2 regions of the Arthrobacter sp. 01L42 genome follow, and region 2 is predicted to be linked to the other one. Evidence: riboswitches for the same ligand, from Rfam matches in the RefSeq annotation. Region 2 holds a riboswitch; the other holds the start of a gene.
What was found. A riboswitch is a leader RNA that binds a small molecule or an ion and turns the genes downstream of it on or off. The one in region 2 is predicted to bind cyclic di-AMP.
Positions count from the first base shown of each region.

Region 1: another riboswitch for cyclic di-AMP. It lies ahead of AC1DN2_RS17015 (NlpC/P60 family protein); the one in region 2 lies ahead of AC1DN2_RS12955 (aggregation-promoting factor C-terminal-like domain-containing protein).

Region 1 is NZ_JBFTSL010000020.1:21,760-28,986, reverse strand. It holds gene AC1DN2_RS17035 (molybdopterin molybdotransferase MoeA) at 1-1,187, opposite strand, end outside; gene AC1DN2_RS17030 (DUF6457 domain-containing protein) at 1,184-1,471, opposite strand; gene mobA (molybdenum cofactor guanylyltransferase) at 1,493-2,164, opposite strand; gene AC1DN2_RS17020 (HNH endonuclease) at 2,259-2,759, opposite strand; gene AC1DN2_RS17015 (NlpC/P60 family protein) at 2,979-3,737, opposite strand; cyclic di-AMP (ydaO/yuaA leader) riboswitch at 4,033-4,202, opposite strand; gene AC1DN2_RS17010 (M23 family metallopeptidase) at 4,339-5,160, opposite strand; cyclic di-AMP (ydaO/yuaA leader) riboswitch at 5,165-5,379, opposite strand; gene AC1DN2_RS17005 (iron-dependent transcriptional repressor DtxR) at 5,530-6,225, opposite strand; gene serC (phosphoserine transaminase) at 6,585-7,227, shown strand, end outside.
Region 2 is NZ_JBFTSL010000013.1:81,974-89,200, forward strand. It holds gene AC1DN2_RS12940 (hypothetical protein) at 39-1,055, opposite strand; gene AC1DN2_RS12945 (response regulator transcription factor) at 1,298-2,038, shown strand; gene AC1DN2_RS12950 (sensor histidine kinase) at 2,060-3,670, shown strand; cyclic di-AMP (ydaO/yuaA leader) riboswitch at 3,854-4,013, shown strand; gene AC1DN2_RS12955 (aggregation-promoting factor C-terminal-like domain-containing protein) at 4,013-4,852, shown strand; gene AC1DN2_RS12960 (bifunctional glycosyltransferase family 2/GtrA family protein) at 5,014-6,447, shown strand; gene AC1DN2_RS12965 (glycosyltransferase family 39 protein) at 6,448-7,227, shown strand, end outside.

The sequences.
Region 1 (7,227 bases), on a different contig from region 2:
CGGCCGTCCGGCAGCTCGGCCAGCACGGCGGGGTGGCCCGGGCGCATGGCGATTCCGTCGATCAGCAGGCGGCCGCCGAGCTCGGCGACCGAGCGCCTGAGGTGGTCTGTCCCGGAGCGCCCCGTGCCGCCGGTGGTGACCACGACGTCGGCAGGCAGGTTTTCACCGGCAGGATCGGTGTCCTCGAGGGCGGCGAGCCACTCGGCGTAGGTGTCGCCGACTTTCACTTCTTCGGTACAGATCCCGCCGAGCATTCCCACCACGGCGGCCAGTTGGGGTCCGAAGGTGTCGCGGACCTGCCCGGGTGCCGGTATCCCGCTCGTCACGACCTCGGAGCCAGTGAAAACGAGGCGGACCACGGCCTTGCCGAGCACGGGAAGGGTGTCACTTCCGGCCAGCGCGGCGAGGGCCAGATGGGCCGGGTTCAGGACCGTGCCGCGCTTGATCAGTACGTCCCCGGCGGCGGCTTCCTCCCCGGCCTTCCTGATGTGGTCGCCGTTGCGCGGGTCTCCCGGCTTCGCGGTGCCGCCCAGCTTCAGGACGGGCAGGCCGTCCTCGTCGACGTCGATGATGCCGCTTTCGCTGCGCAACACGGCCTTGGCCCCGGGCGGGATGAGGCCGCCGGTGGCAATCGGGCTGGCCTGATGTGGTGCCAGACGCTGGCCGGGTTCGGCCAGGATCCAGGGGCCGCTGCCGTTGACGGCCCAGCCGTCCATGGCAGAGGAAGCGTAATGGGGCATGTCCTGCCGGGCAACGACGTCCGCCGCGAGCGTCCGGCCGAGCGCCTGCCGCAGCGGAACAGGGGCGGCCGGGATGGGAACGGCGCACTCGAACGCGAGTTGCCGGGCCTCCTGCCACGTGTGGGCCAGGTGCCTGTGCGGCTCCGCGGCAGTGTCCTCGTCCGCGGCGTCCTGGTCCGCGGCGTCCTGGTCCGCGGCGTCCTGGTCCGCGGCGCCCTGGTCCCCTGCCTCCTCGTCCGCTGCATCCTGGTCCGCAGTGTCTTCGCCCGCTGCATCCTGGTGCGCCGCGATGTGAGGGCCACCAGGGCCGTCTACGGGAGCCTCTCCACCGCCAGTTCCGACGCCATTTCCGCCGGTATCGTTGACGCCATCTTCACCGCCATCTCTGCCGCCATCTCCACCTGCGGCGGTGGTGGGGCCGTTGCCGTCCGGGGCCGCAGCCGTCATGCCCCGGAAGTTTCGGCGGCTGCGTAGTCCTTGGCGAGCCGGCGGGCCACGGCCATCGCGGACTCCATGGACACGGAGTCCGTGGCCTGCCCGGAGCCTGAGGCCAGGCCGGCCGCAAAGCCGGCAATGAATGTGGTCAGCGGTGCCGCCGGGCGCACCACGGAATGGGCGGCCACGCCGGCCAGGGCGAGGACCTCATTCACGTCAATCTCAACGTCGTCCAGCTCCAGGGCCTGGAGCAGGGCACGGCACCAGTCTTCCAGTGTTTCGTCCTGGCTTTTCACCGTTTGCCTCCATGGTCGAGTTCAGCTGTGCAGAGCCGGGCCGGAGCCCGGACCGCCGTCGGGAATCCTGCCGGATACCCCCAGTGCGGACGCGTCATCCCAGGTGTCGACGTCATCCGTGGAACCCGGGGGAACGCGAACTTCCCGCACGTCCAGCCTAGCAAGAAGGGCGAACACCGACGCGTTTTCCAGCCGGTCCCGGGACGCGGCGTCCGCGACAGAACGATGTAGCACGGCCGTGCCATAAAAGCCCGCGAGCGGCTGTTTCCGGCCGTCGGCCGAGACGGCCATGACGCCGTCGGCCGCGTCCCTTTCCGGCGTGCCTGCACCGGACGCGGCCAGCGCCTCGGCCAGGGCATGGACCGCGCCTTCCGACCGGGGCATGTCACACGCCAGGACGAGGGTATAGGGCGCGGCTACTGCGTGCCGGCTCGCGTGATCGGCGGCCAGGGCGGCCAGCCCCGCCGCGATGGCTGCGGCCGGACCCGCGAAGGGCGGCTCTTCCCGGCAGGTCAGGACGCCGCCGGGCAGGCCCCCGGGGTCGGGGCCCACGACGACGGTGCGCCCCGCCGCGCCGGCGGCCCGCAGTGACCGCTCCAGGAGGGTGGCGCCGTCGTAGACCAGCCCGGATTTGGGCACGCCGCCGAGGCGTGAGGACCGCCCCCCGGCGAGAATGATGGCATCGAACTCCATCGTTTCAGCCTAGCGCGGCGACAGCGGCCACCGAACAAGCCGTCACGTGCGCCGGCAGCGCCTTCACCTGCTGATCAATCAGCAAGGGGGCAGATCAGGCAGCCGATTCAGGCAGCAGGAACGGATCCCAGGCCGGCGTCGGCTTCTCGAGTTCCTTGATCTGCCAGATGGCACCCTTTGGCGGGCCCGGAACAAAACCGATCTTCCAGCCCATCTCCGCCGGCGTATGGTCGCTCTTGGCGTTGTTGCACCGCAGGCACGCCGCCACCAGATTCTCCCAGGAGTCGGCCCCGCCCCGCGATTTGGGCTGGATGTGGTCGATGGTGTGGGCAGCCTTGCCGCAGTACGCGCAGCGGTGGGCATCCCGGCGCAGCACGCCGCGGCGGCTCACCGCAGTCATTGTGTTGTACCTGGGCCGGATGTAGCGGTTCAGCAGGATCACGGACGGGCGGCCCAAAATGTCCTGGGGGCCGACCACGGGGTCGTCCCCTTCGGCCACCACGCTGGCCTTTCCGGTCAGGACAAGGACGAGCGCCCGGCGGAAGGTGATGACCGCCAGCGGTTCATATCCAGCATTCAGAACGAGAGTGCGCATCCGCATACCTCTTCACGGCCGCACCCGCCAGCGGCACGAGGGCCGGCTGCCCTCTGCATGGTCGGGCTATGGATCGACAACACAAGAGTAAACACTCAAGTGCCGGATCACCGAATATTTTTTCACCGGTGCGGTCCCGGGCGCGGAAAGTTCACTGCACGGCAACGCAAAAGACCCCCGCCTGCAGGCGGGGGTCTTTCGGAATGCTGGGGTTCGTGCTTAGGCGCCGACGCGGATGAAGACCGGGCCGGAGCCGACGTTGACGCTGTACAGCGCGGTGGTGCCGCCGTTCCAGCCGCCGTGCACTGCCATGCCGTTGCCGACGTAGACCGCGATGTGAGCCATGCCCACGCCGCCGTTCTGGTAGTAAGCGAGGTCGCCCGGGCGTGCCTCGGCGGCGCTCACGGTGCGGCCCAGGGACAGGTAACCTGCCGGCCAGCCGTGGTAGTGGATGCCTGCCGCGGCCAGGGCGTTGGTGGCGAGGGCGGTGCAGTCCTGCGCCACGCCGATCTGTGCGTAGGCAGCGGCGGCGATGGTCGCGCCTGCGCCGCTTCCGATGCCAGCGGGGGCCTGGGCAGCGACGCCGCCGCTGACGCCAAGCTCGGTGCCGCCGGCGCGGGTGGCCGTGGCGTCCTGGACCTTGACAACGGGCTTGGGAGCCTCGACAACGGGAGCCGGCGTGGTGGTCACGGCGGGCTTCTCGTAGGAGATCGCGATGGTGGAAGCGGCCGAGATGGTGGCCGGAGCTGCGGACTGGACTTCCAGGGCCGAAGCGGAGGTGGATTCGCGCTGAACATTGGTTTCAGCAGCGTTGGCTGCGATTCCGCTGGTCAGGACCAGACCGGAAGCTGCGGCGATGACCGCGGCCTGACGGCCCACGCCGCCGGCGTTGTCGCCGACAGCCTTAGCAATAACAGCCAGCGAGTTGGTCTTGGTGACCTCGGCGCGGTGCCGTGCAACGTTTGCACGAGTAGTCATTAAGTTCTCTCTTTCGTGATCCTTGGACCGCGCGCTTTCGGGCACGGACTGAGGACGCTCCGGCATCTTGGGGGTACGCCGGATCGCCCCGAAATGGGTTACTTAGCGAAGGGTGTACTGCGAAGACGCGCCAAAAGCGGAAACTGCATGCTGTCCGGGCTCGCTAGAGATTGAGCCTGCGGAACGTGATCCAATCCGGGCGCCGGCAAGGGCGGCACGTGATGTGGATTCCAGCGGGCTCGACAGAGCCTCGCCGGTGCGCATGCGCGCAGAATTGTGGCGTGAAGACACGAAAGTAGCCTCTCCCAATGCCTACGAGGTGAGCTGTCGGATTCGGATGGGAGTCACCCGGCCGCGCTGCTTCCTGGGAAGCTTTACGACTTAACCCCAAGGCCTTCTTTCGAAGGCCAAAATTGGTTCCCCCGCCCCTGCCAGACGATGTAATGCGAACGGACCTTGAGCGGTGGCAGAGCTAGGCAATCCACTCAAGAGCGCCAACTTCGGAAAAGTTGGCGTGCTTCAAACCCTACAGCAGTCCGGATCCAATGTCACATTCAGATCACGGCGTGTCACAGGAAGTTGAGAGCAGCCCATCGGCTTTTTAGAGCCAACCGAGCGGATCAACGACATCGCCGTTGACCATCACTTCAAAGTGGAGGTGGCAGCCCGTGGAGGCGCCGGTGGTTCCGCTCATGGCGACGACGTCACCGCGGGAAACCTTCTGGCCGACCTTGACCGAGGCCGAGGACAGGTGGTTGTACGTGGTCTCCAGGCCGTTGCCGTGATCGATGACCACGCGGTTCCCCCCGCCGAAGGGATGCCAGCCGTTGAAGGTCACGGTGCCGCTGGCGGCCGCGTGGACCGCCGTGCCGCACTGGGCGGCGAAATCCTGGCCGCGGTGGAACTCCCCCGCGCCCCCGGTAATGGGGCTGACACGGTAGCCGAAGGGCGAGGCCGTGACCAGCTGGTCGAGCGGCGCACCCAGGGTGCCGGCCGATGCCGCGCGGGTGATGGTGCCCACAGACTGGGCGCTCAGCAGCTGCTTGAGTTTCCCGTCCGGATCGCCCTTCGTGGTGACGGCCGTGCGGTTGAAGTCGACTTTGGCGGCGGCGGCAGCGGTGACATCCGGCTGCACGGCAGCGGAGAGTGCGCCGGACCCGCCCGGATTCGAAGCCATCACCGGGCTCGTGACGGGGACCGTCACGGTCAGAACCAGACCAGTTGCGGCCAGGGCGATCCCGGCCTTCTGCCCGACCCCGCTGGCCGCGGCAAAGTCCGTGACCTGGCGGAACGGACTGCGACGGCGACGGCGTTCATCCCGGTGCACGTCCCGCGGGCGTTCGGCCGTGTGTGCGACGACGGGACGCGGCTCCGGAGCGGGACCGGTCGCGCGGCGACGGCCCCTGGAGGTCTGGGTGGTCAAGAACGGTTCCTCTCTGGATGGCCTGCGAAGTTAGCTGTCGGATTCGGGTCAGAGAGATCAAAGACCCGGTCCGCCGTTGCAAGCAGCCACGCACAGATGCATCCCCAGGGGATCCTTCGGTGGAAGCTGCTTGCCGCTGACGGACTTCACCCCAAGGCTGCCGAAGTAGCAGCCGAAAGTGGTTCCCCCGCCCCTGCCAGGAGGTAGTTCTGCGACTGATCCGCTGGCAGGGCTCGGCTTCGGATCAGGTAACGCTTTGGTATCGGTACTGGGCACTAACTATAGGCGATTAAGCCGCCCGGTAATAAATCCGTAACCGCAATTGTGGACAACTCATGGGTCGTCCCATGACCGGCGCGTAGTGGCTGGTCAGGCGACTGTTACAAAGACGTGCGCGGCAACCTCGGGCGGCAGTTCCAGGGCACCTTCGATATCGGGGACGCGGACCGAGATGTACTCCCCCACCCGCTCCAGCGAGACAAGCGCGCCAGGCCTGATTCCGCCCTCGTCGAGCTGGGCCAGAAGCTCCGGCTCCACCTGGATCGGCTCCGCGAGCCGGTTGACCGTAACCCGGGAAGTTACCCCGTAGCCGGCCATGGCCTCCAGCAGGTTCACAGGCCTGTCCACGGGGGCGCCATTGGGCACACCGCCAAGATCCGCAAGCCCCGGAATAGGGTTTCCGTAGGGCGAGACCGTCGGGTGGTTGAGCATCTCGAAGATTCTTCGCTCGACGCGTTCGCTCATGACATGTTCCCAGCGGCACGCTTCCTCGTGGACGTAGGCCCAGTCGAGCCCGATCACGTCCGCGAGGAGGCGTTCGGCCAGACGGTGCTTGCGCATGACACCGATTGCACGTTTCCGTCCGGTTTCCGTCAGTTCAAGGTGCCGGTCGCCGGAAACAACCACCAGCCCGTCGCGCTCCATCCGGCCGATCGTCTGGGACACAGTGGGGCCGGAGTGGCGGAGCCGTTCGGCGATGCGGGCGCGGAGGGCAACGATGTTTTCTTCTTCAAGTTCCAGAATGGTCCGAAGATACATCTCCGTGGTATCGATCAGATCCGTCATTCAGCTCAGCTCCTCGAGCGCAGTCCTAGCGTCATTCCCACCGTACCGCGTGCGGGCTGCATGCAGGATGCGCCCAGGCGGGAACCGCCGTACGTTCGCATGCCAGCCTAGCCTATTTTGAATTACTCCGGATAATCTTTCGATCGACCTGGAGCTATTGTCCCAGGCCCAGCCGGCCGGCCGTCCCCGGCGTCTCAATGACCGGACTATGACAGGCCTTTTTCCGTATCGCCGGGAGCTGTCAGGCAAAATAAAACAGGCAGAATGAAACAGGCAGAATGAAAAGGGGTGTCCGTGGTAGCCATCCCTGCCCGCCACCTCCCAGCCACGCTACGAACCAGCCGAAAATTGGAGCCACTGTGAGCGACACCAGCATCACGATCCCCGCCAACCTCCTGCCCAAGGACGGACGGTTCGGCGCCGGCCCGTCCAAAGTCCGGCCGGAACAGATGGACGCCCTGGCCGCGGCATCGTCGAAGCTGCTGGGGACCTCGCACCGCCAAGCACCCGTGAAGAACCTGGTCGGCTCGGTGCGCAGCGGCCTCAGCGAATTCTTCCGGGCACCGGAAGGCTATGAAGTCGTGCTGGGCGTCGGCGGATCTACCGCGTTCTGGGACATTTCCAGCTTCGGGCTCGTGGAGAACAAAGCGCAGCACCTGTCCTTCGGCGAGTTCGGCTCGAAGTTCGCCTCTGCCACCAACAAGGCGCCGTTCCTTGCCGAGTCCTCCATCATCAAGGCCGAACCCGGCACCCGCCCCACCGCCCGGGCGGAGGCCGGCGTCGACGTCTATGCGTGGCCGCAGAACGAGACCTCAACCGGCGTAGCCGCCCCCGTCCAGCGGGTGGCCGGCGCCGACGAGGGGTCGCTGGTGCTCGTGGACGCGACCTCGGCCGCGGGCGGGCTGGACGTGGACGTGGCGGAGTCGGACGTGTACTACTTCGCGCCGCAGAAGAACTTCGCGTCCGACGGCGGCCTGTGGCTGGGCCTGTTCTCCCCGGCCG
Region 2 (7,227 bases):
TGCCTGCCAGGTACGGTGGCGATGCCGGCTGCGGCGGTTCAGTTCGACTGGCCGGTGGCCGTCGCCGCGACCACCATGACGGAGGCCGCCGTGTAGCCGGAGCCGTCCTTCGCCGCCACGATCCGCACCGTCCCGCCCGCCACGATGTCCGCGACGCTCAGCTGCGTGCCCGCGCCGCCGGCCTGCTGGCGCCGCTGTTGCAGATTACTCACCACGACGTCGCTGCCCAGCGCATAGCTGCGCGTGAAACCGTCGCTGCTCTTGACCGTCACGGAGGACGAGCTGACCTCGCTCACCGTGCCCAGCTGCTCGGCCATCGTGGTGTACGCGCTTCCTTGCAGCACCACGTATTCGGCGTGCACTGCCGCGGAAAGCCCGCTGCCCATCCCCCCGGCAGCGAAGTCGCCGGGACCGCCCTGCCCCGGCATGCCGCCGCCCGCGAAACCACCTTGCGCGGAACCGTCTTGCGCTGAACCTGGCGCGCCCGGGGCGACACCCTGGCCGCCGGGTCCGCCGGCGCCCGCCCCGCCGGCCGCACCGGTGGCTGCCGTTGCGCTTGAGGTGAGGGCATAGACGCCCGCCCCGGCGCCGACGGCCAGGACTGCGGCGGCTCCGGCGACGGCGAGCCCCCGCTTGAGGGTCCATGGCTTTGCCGCCGAGGCCGTCTTGGCGGAAGTTCCCGGCGCGCCCCAGCCTGTGGCTGCGGCGGGCACAGGTTCCTGCCGGGGCATGCCCCGGGCCGGTTCCGATGTCGGAACCGTCCAAACCGGCGGTGCGCCCCAGCCGCCGGCAGCGCCTGCTTCCGGCCGCCCGCCGTCGGAGTGTCCGGCGTCAGCGTGTCCGGTTTGGACTGTTCCGGCGTCGGTGGGTCCGGCGTCAGCATGTCCGGTTTGGACCGTTCCGGCGTCGGTGGGTCCGGCGCCGTACTTCCAGGCAGTACGGGGTGTGGTTACCGGCGCGGGCGCCGCTGGCGCGCCGGTGGTGGGCGTGGGGGCGGGTACGGGGGCTGGCTCGGGGGCTGGTCCGGAACCGGCTCCGGGATGCTGACCGCTCATGGTATTTCTCCTTTAGGGTGCGGATCGGTGTTCACCCCAGAGTGGTGAGCGATCCTGTGCCTGGGCTGTGCGGGCCGACAGCCCGGCCTGTGACGTTGGCGCCGGACGGTAAAGGGGTTTGAACATGGCCGGCGCGGCCCGTACGGTCCCGCAACGGCATCCAGCTCGCTAGGCTGGGATTCACAGGTGCCGCACAGGGTCCCCAAAGCCCCGCCTAACCGGCAGATCGGAGAGTTGTCCCCATGGCCACTTCGCACTCCATGACCAACAACCTTCCCCAGCTCACGCATCCGGACGGCTCCCCCATCCGCGCCCTCGTGGTGGATGACGAGCCCAGCCTCTCCGAGCTCATGAGCATGGGGCTGCGGATGGCCGGCTGGTCCGTGGCCGTGGCCGAGGACGGGCCCGGAGCCGTCCGGCTAGCCAAGGAGTTCCGCCCCGACGTGCTGGTGCTGGACGTGATGTTGCCCGGGTTCGACGGCGTCGAACTGCTGAACAGGATCCGCGCGTTCGCGCCGGAGGTGCCGGCGCTGTTCCTCACCGCCAAGGATGCCGTCCAGGACCGCATCACCGGACTGGCGGCCGGCGGCGATGACTATGTCACCAAGCCGTTCAGCATGGAAGAGGTGCTGCTGCGCCTGCACCGGCTGGTCCAGCGCTCCGGAGTGGCCGCCATGGACACCGCCGAACTCGTGGTGGGAGACCTCGTGCTCAACGTCGACACCCGCGAAGTCACCCGGGCCGGTGAGGAAATGCACCTGACCGCCACGCAGTTCGAGCTGCTGCGCTACCTCATGGAAAACCCGAAGCGGGTCATCAGCAAGGCCCAGATCCTGGACCGTGTCTGGGACTACGACTTCGGCGGCCAGGCGAACATCGTGGAGCTGTACATTTCCTACCTCCGCAAGAAGGTCGACGCCAACCACGCTCCGATGATCCACACGGTGCGCGGAGCCGGGTACGTCCTGAAACCGGCGGACTGATCCGTGCCCTCACTTTCCGGCATGACCCGCGTCCCCGGACGCGACTGGCGCAACCCGTCGACGTGGCATTTGCGCACCCGGCTGGTCCTGGTCGCCATGGCGCTGCTCGTGGCCATCTGCGGCGCTGTGGGCTTGTTCAGCTACGCCTCCATGGACCTCTTCCTCACCCGGCAACTCGACACCCAGCTGGACCAGGCCTCCCACCGTTCGAGCGAATTCGGCCGGCCCTCCTCGGACGATTCGGGCAGACGCCCCGACCCCCTCGAAGCCCGGGGACAGGGCGTCGGGACGCTTAACGCACGGATAGTGGACGGCGAAGTCAGCAGGGCAGGATTCCTGGCCGGGGACGGCGCGGTCAAGAACCTCTCCCCCGCCGACAACAAGGTTCTCCTGGCCCTCACCCCGAGCGGCGTGTCCGTGGACCGCAGCCTTTCGGCCGGCGCCTACCGGCTCACGGCGGCGCGAACACCGTACGGCGACGTGATTGTGACCGGACTCCCGCTGGCAGAAAAACAAAGCACCCTGGCCTCCCTGGTCTGGACCATGGTGGTGGTGTCCGCAGGCGGGCTCGTGCTGATCGGGCTCGCCGGCACGGCCCTGATCCGGCGGACCATGAAGCCGCTGGAACAGCTCTCCGAGGTTGCCACCAAGGTCTCCCGTCTCCCGCTGGACGCCGGCGAGGTGGCGCTCGGGGTCCGCGTCCCGACGTCGGCGGCCCATCCCGGAACGGAAGTGGGCAGCGTGGGCTACGCGCTGAACAAGATGCTGGACAACGTCTCCAACGCTCTCGAGGCGCGGCAGGAGAGCGAGATGAAGGTCCGGCAGTTCGTCGCCGACGCCTCGCACGAACTCCGCACCCCGCTGACGGCCATTCGCGGCTACACGGAGCTGATGCGGATGACCGAGCATTTCACCCCCGACGGCGAGAGGTCCCTCGCCCGTGTGCAAAGCCAGTCCGAGCGGATGACCACGCTCGTGGAGGACCTGCTGCTGCTGGCGCGCCTGGACGAGGGACAGCCGCTCAAAATCTCCGACGTCGACCTCACCCAGCTGGCCATCGAGACGGTCAGCGATGAGAAAGTCATGGCCCCGGACCGCATCTGGCAGCTGGAACTTCCGGACGAGCCCGTGGTGGTGCGCGGTGATGCGACCCAGCTTCACCAGGTCCTCGCCAACCTGCTGTCCAATGCGCGCAAGCACACGGAACCCGGGACCAAGGTGGTCACGGGCGTTATGCGCTCGGCTGACGGCAGTGCCGTGGTCACCGTGACAGACAATGGCAGCGGCATCGCCCCGGAATTTATCGGCCGGGTCTTCGCCCGCTTCACCCGGGCCGACGCCTCGCGCACCAATCCGGCGTCGAACCCCGCAGCCGTCCCCGCCGATTCTGCCGTCGCGACGGCGAGGGTCGGGTCCGGGGCTCCCGCACGCTCGTCCTCCGGCGCCGTTTCCGGCAGCCGCGGAGGTCACGGCACGGCGACCGCCGCGCCGACGTCCGAGGGCACCAGCGGGTTGGGCCTGTCCATTGTCCAGTCGATCGTGGAGGCCCACGGAGGAACAGTCGAGGTCACGTCCCGGCCGGGCCGCACGGAGTTCGCCGTGCGGCTGCCCGCCTCGCCGCCGCCGGCGTAACCGGAACGGCCGCCGTCGGCGCAAACGGCCCGGACGGTCGACCGGCGAGCCCGGCGCAACCCGACACCCCGGCACTGTGACTCCTGTTACCAAAATGTGACTTAAGCAGCCGGGTCCTGTAGCGTCGTTAGCGTGCGCCGCCATCGGTGCCGCATATCCGGACGGACGCCAAACTCTGCCGCTTCCCGGATTCCGCTGGACCAGGCAGAGGCGGGGGACCCAGAGTTCCCGGGCAATCTGCTTTCATGCGCCCTCGGGGTGAAGCCGACACGTGATGTTCCGTGCGGCCGGATGACCTCATCCGAACCCGACAGCTAACTCCGCCGGCGTTGAGAGGCCACCATGACTGAATTCCAGGTACAAACACGCCCTGACGGCGGTTCGCATTCCCGCTCAGTTGGCGCCGCCAAGTCGCGCCACCGCGCCGAACCGGTCAAGCAGGCATCCGCCCTGTCGCGGTTCGCCGCCGGGCTCGGTGTAACCGGCCGCCGTGCCGCCGTCGTCACCGCCGCGTGCGCGCTGCTGCTGGGTGGCGGCGCCGCGAGCCAGGCGGCAGAGCCGGGCGCCCACACGGCGAACGTTGCGAGCCAGACGGCCACGATGGCTGACCCGCTGGCCAAGCTCAACTTCGAGCGGGTCCAGGTGGCTGGGCCGACCGCTGCCACGGAAAAGAACGTGGCTCCCCAGATCTCGGAGGTTAAGGCAGCCGAAGCGCTGATCCACGCGCCCGCTGCTGCCGCACCGGCAGCCGCGGCAGCACCTGCTCCGGCCCCCGCGGCAGCCCCCGCACCTGCTCCGGCTCCCGCGGCGGCCCCCGCTCCGGCACCGGCAGCCGCTCCGGCACCGGCACCGGCAGCCGCGCCGGTCGCAGTCGACGACCCCGCCGGCGCGCAGGCCTACGCCGCGTCCCAGCTGGGAAGCTATGGCTGGGCACCCGGCCAGATGCAGTGCCTGCACAAGCTGTGGACCAAGGAATCCGACTGGAAGACCACCGCCACGAACGCCAGCAGCGGCGCCTACGGCGTGGTCCAGTCCCTGCCCGCCTCGAAGATGGCGAGCGCCGGCGCCGATTACATGACCAACTACCGGACCCAGATCAACTGGGGCCTGAACTACGTCAAGTCGCGCTACGGTTCCCCCTGCGGTGCCCTGAACTTCCACTACGCACACAACTGGTACTAAACCGGCACTAGCCGCCCCCCGCCCTGGAGGCCCCGGATCCGCATGGATCCGGGGCCTCTTTGCGTCTCCACGGCCGGACCGGCCCCGGCGGCCCGGACTTCCACAGCCCCCGCACAGCTTGACCCTAAAGCCCTCATATGGGCCGCCGGGAAAGTTGAGCCATGACATTCACAGACCAGGCCACAGGAACCCTGCCCCGCTCCACGGCGACGCCGGCCGGCCCGGCGGCCCCCGGGGCACCCTCGGGGCTTGCCCTGGCCGACGCACCCGTCCCGGGCCCGATCGCCGGGGCCCTGACCGTCCCCGGCGGCCGGCGCACGGCCATTGATACGCGCGCCAGCACGCCCCTGCTGGACGTCACCATCCCGGTCTTCAACGAGGAACGGGACCTCGAGGCCTGCCTGCGCCGGCTCCACGCGTACCTGCTCGGCGCCTTCCCGCATTCCTTCCGGATCACCGTGGCGGACAACGCCAGCACCGACGGAACGCTCAAGGCCGCGGAACGGGTAGCCCGCGAGCTGCGCGAAGTGACGGTGGTCCATATGGCAGAAAAGGGCCGCGGAAACGCACTCCGCAAGGTGTGGCTGGCCTCGCCGTCGCCGGTCCTGGCGTACATGGATGTGGATCTTTCCACTGATCTGGCGGCCCTCGGCCCGCTCCTTGCCCCGCTCATTTCCGGGCACTCCGACCTGGCGATCGGGACACGGCTGTCCCGCAACTCCCGCGTGGTCCGCGGACCCAAACGGGAATTCATCTCGCGCAGCTACAACTTCCTGCTCCAGGCCCTCATGGGCGCCCACTTCAGTGACGCGCAGTGCGGCTTCAAGGCGATCCGGGCGGACGTGGCCCGGCAACTGCTTCCCCACACGCTGGACAACGCCTGGTTCTTCGACACCGAGCTGCTGGTCCTGGCAGAAAAGTGCGGCCTGCGCGTCCACGAAGTCCCGGTGGACTGGACCGACGACCCGGATTCCAGCGTGGACATCGTCCAGACGGCCCTCGCGGACTTGCGCGGCATGGCACGGTTGAGCCGGGACCTGGTCTCGGGCCGGATCCCGGTTCCCGACCTGCGCGCGGCCCTGGCCCGCGGACCGCTGCCGGCCGCCTCGCGGGCACAGGAACAAAGCCCCGGCGGAAGCCTCTTCGGACAGCTCGTCCGCTTCGGCAGCATCGGGGTGGCCTCCACCCTGGCCTACCTGGCGATTTTCCTGCTCTGCCGCGGGTTCATGGACCCGCAGCTGGCAAACTTCCTCGCCTTACTCACCACTGCCGTGGCCAACACTGCGGCCAACCGGCGCTTCACGTTCGGCATCCAGGGCGGCAGCCAGGCGGCTCGCCACCATTTTGAGGGGCTGCTGGTCTTCGGCATCGGGCTGGCCCTGACCTCGGGCGCACTCGCCCTCGTTCACGCCGCGTCGGGAGCGGCCCCGGACCGCTGGCTTGAACTGCTCACGGTTACCGCCGCCAACCTGGCCGCCACGGCCGTGAAGTTCCTGCTCTTCCGGTTGGTGGTTTTCCGCCACAGGCCCGCCGCTGCCGTTCCGGCGCCCGGCGCCCCCGATCCTTCCCTCCCCCGCACAGAAAAGGCCAAGTAAATGACGGCAACCATCAGTCCCACCGCCGGAGCCCAGGGCGGTTCCCCGGCCGGCAGGCTGCCGGCCGCCGAGGAACAGCCACACCAGGTTCCCGGAGACGGCGGGACGGCGCCCCATCTGCCCGCGTCCCCGGCGCCGGCCGCCCAAGGCCGCCGGGACCGGCTGCTGTTCGGACCGCAGCCCCGCTGGGTGCGGCCCGCGGCAGCGCTGCTCCTGGTGGTCTCCGCGGCGTTGTACCTGTGGAATCTGGAGGCCACCGGCTACGCCAACTCCTTCTATGCCGCGGCGATCCAGGCCGGGACCAAGGACTGGACCGCGCTGCTCTTCGGCTCCCTCGACGCCGGCAATGCCATCACGGTGGACAAGCCCCCGGCCGCACTCTGGATTCCCGCCCTCGCGGGACGGATCTTTGGTTTCTCGGCCCTGAGCATGCTCATTCCCCAGGCGCTCATGGGAGTGGCCGCCGTCGGGCTTCTCTACCTGACCATCAAGCGGGTGTCCGGGCCGGCCGCGGGCCTGCTCGCCGGCGGCGCCCTGGCGCTGACCCCGGTGGCCGCCCTCATGTTCCGGTTCAACAACCCGGACGCGATGCTCACCCTGTGCCTGGTGCTGGCGGCCTACCTCACCACCCGCGCCATCGAGAAGGCCGGCTGGAAGTGGCTCGCCGCGGCCGGCGCGGTCATCGGCCTGGCGTTCCTGAGCAAGATGCTGCAGGGCTTCCTGATCGTTCCCGGGCTGGCCCTGGCCTACCTGTGGGCGGCGCCCACCACCCTCGGCCGC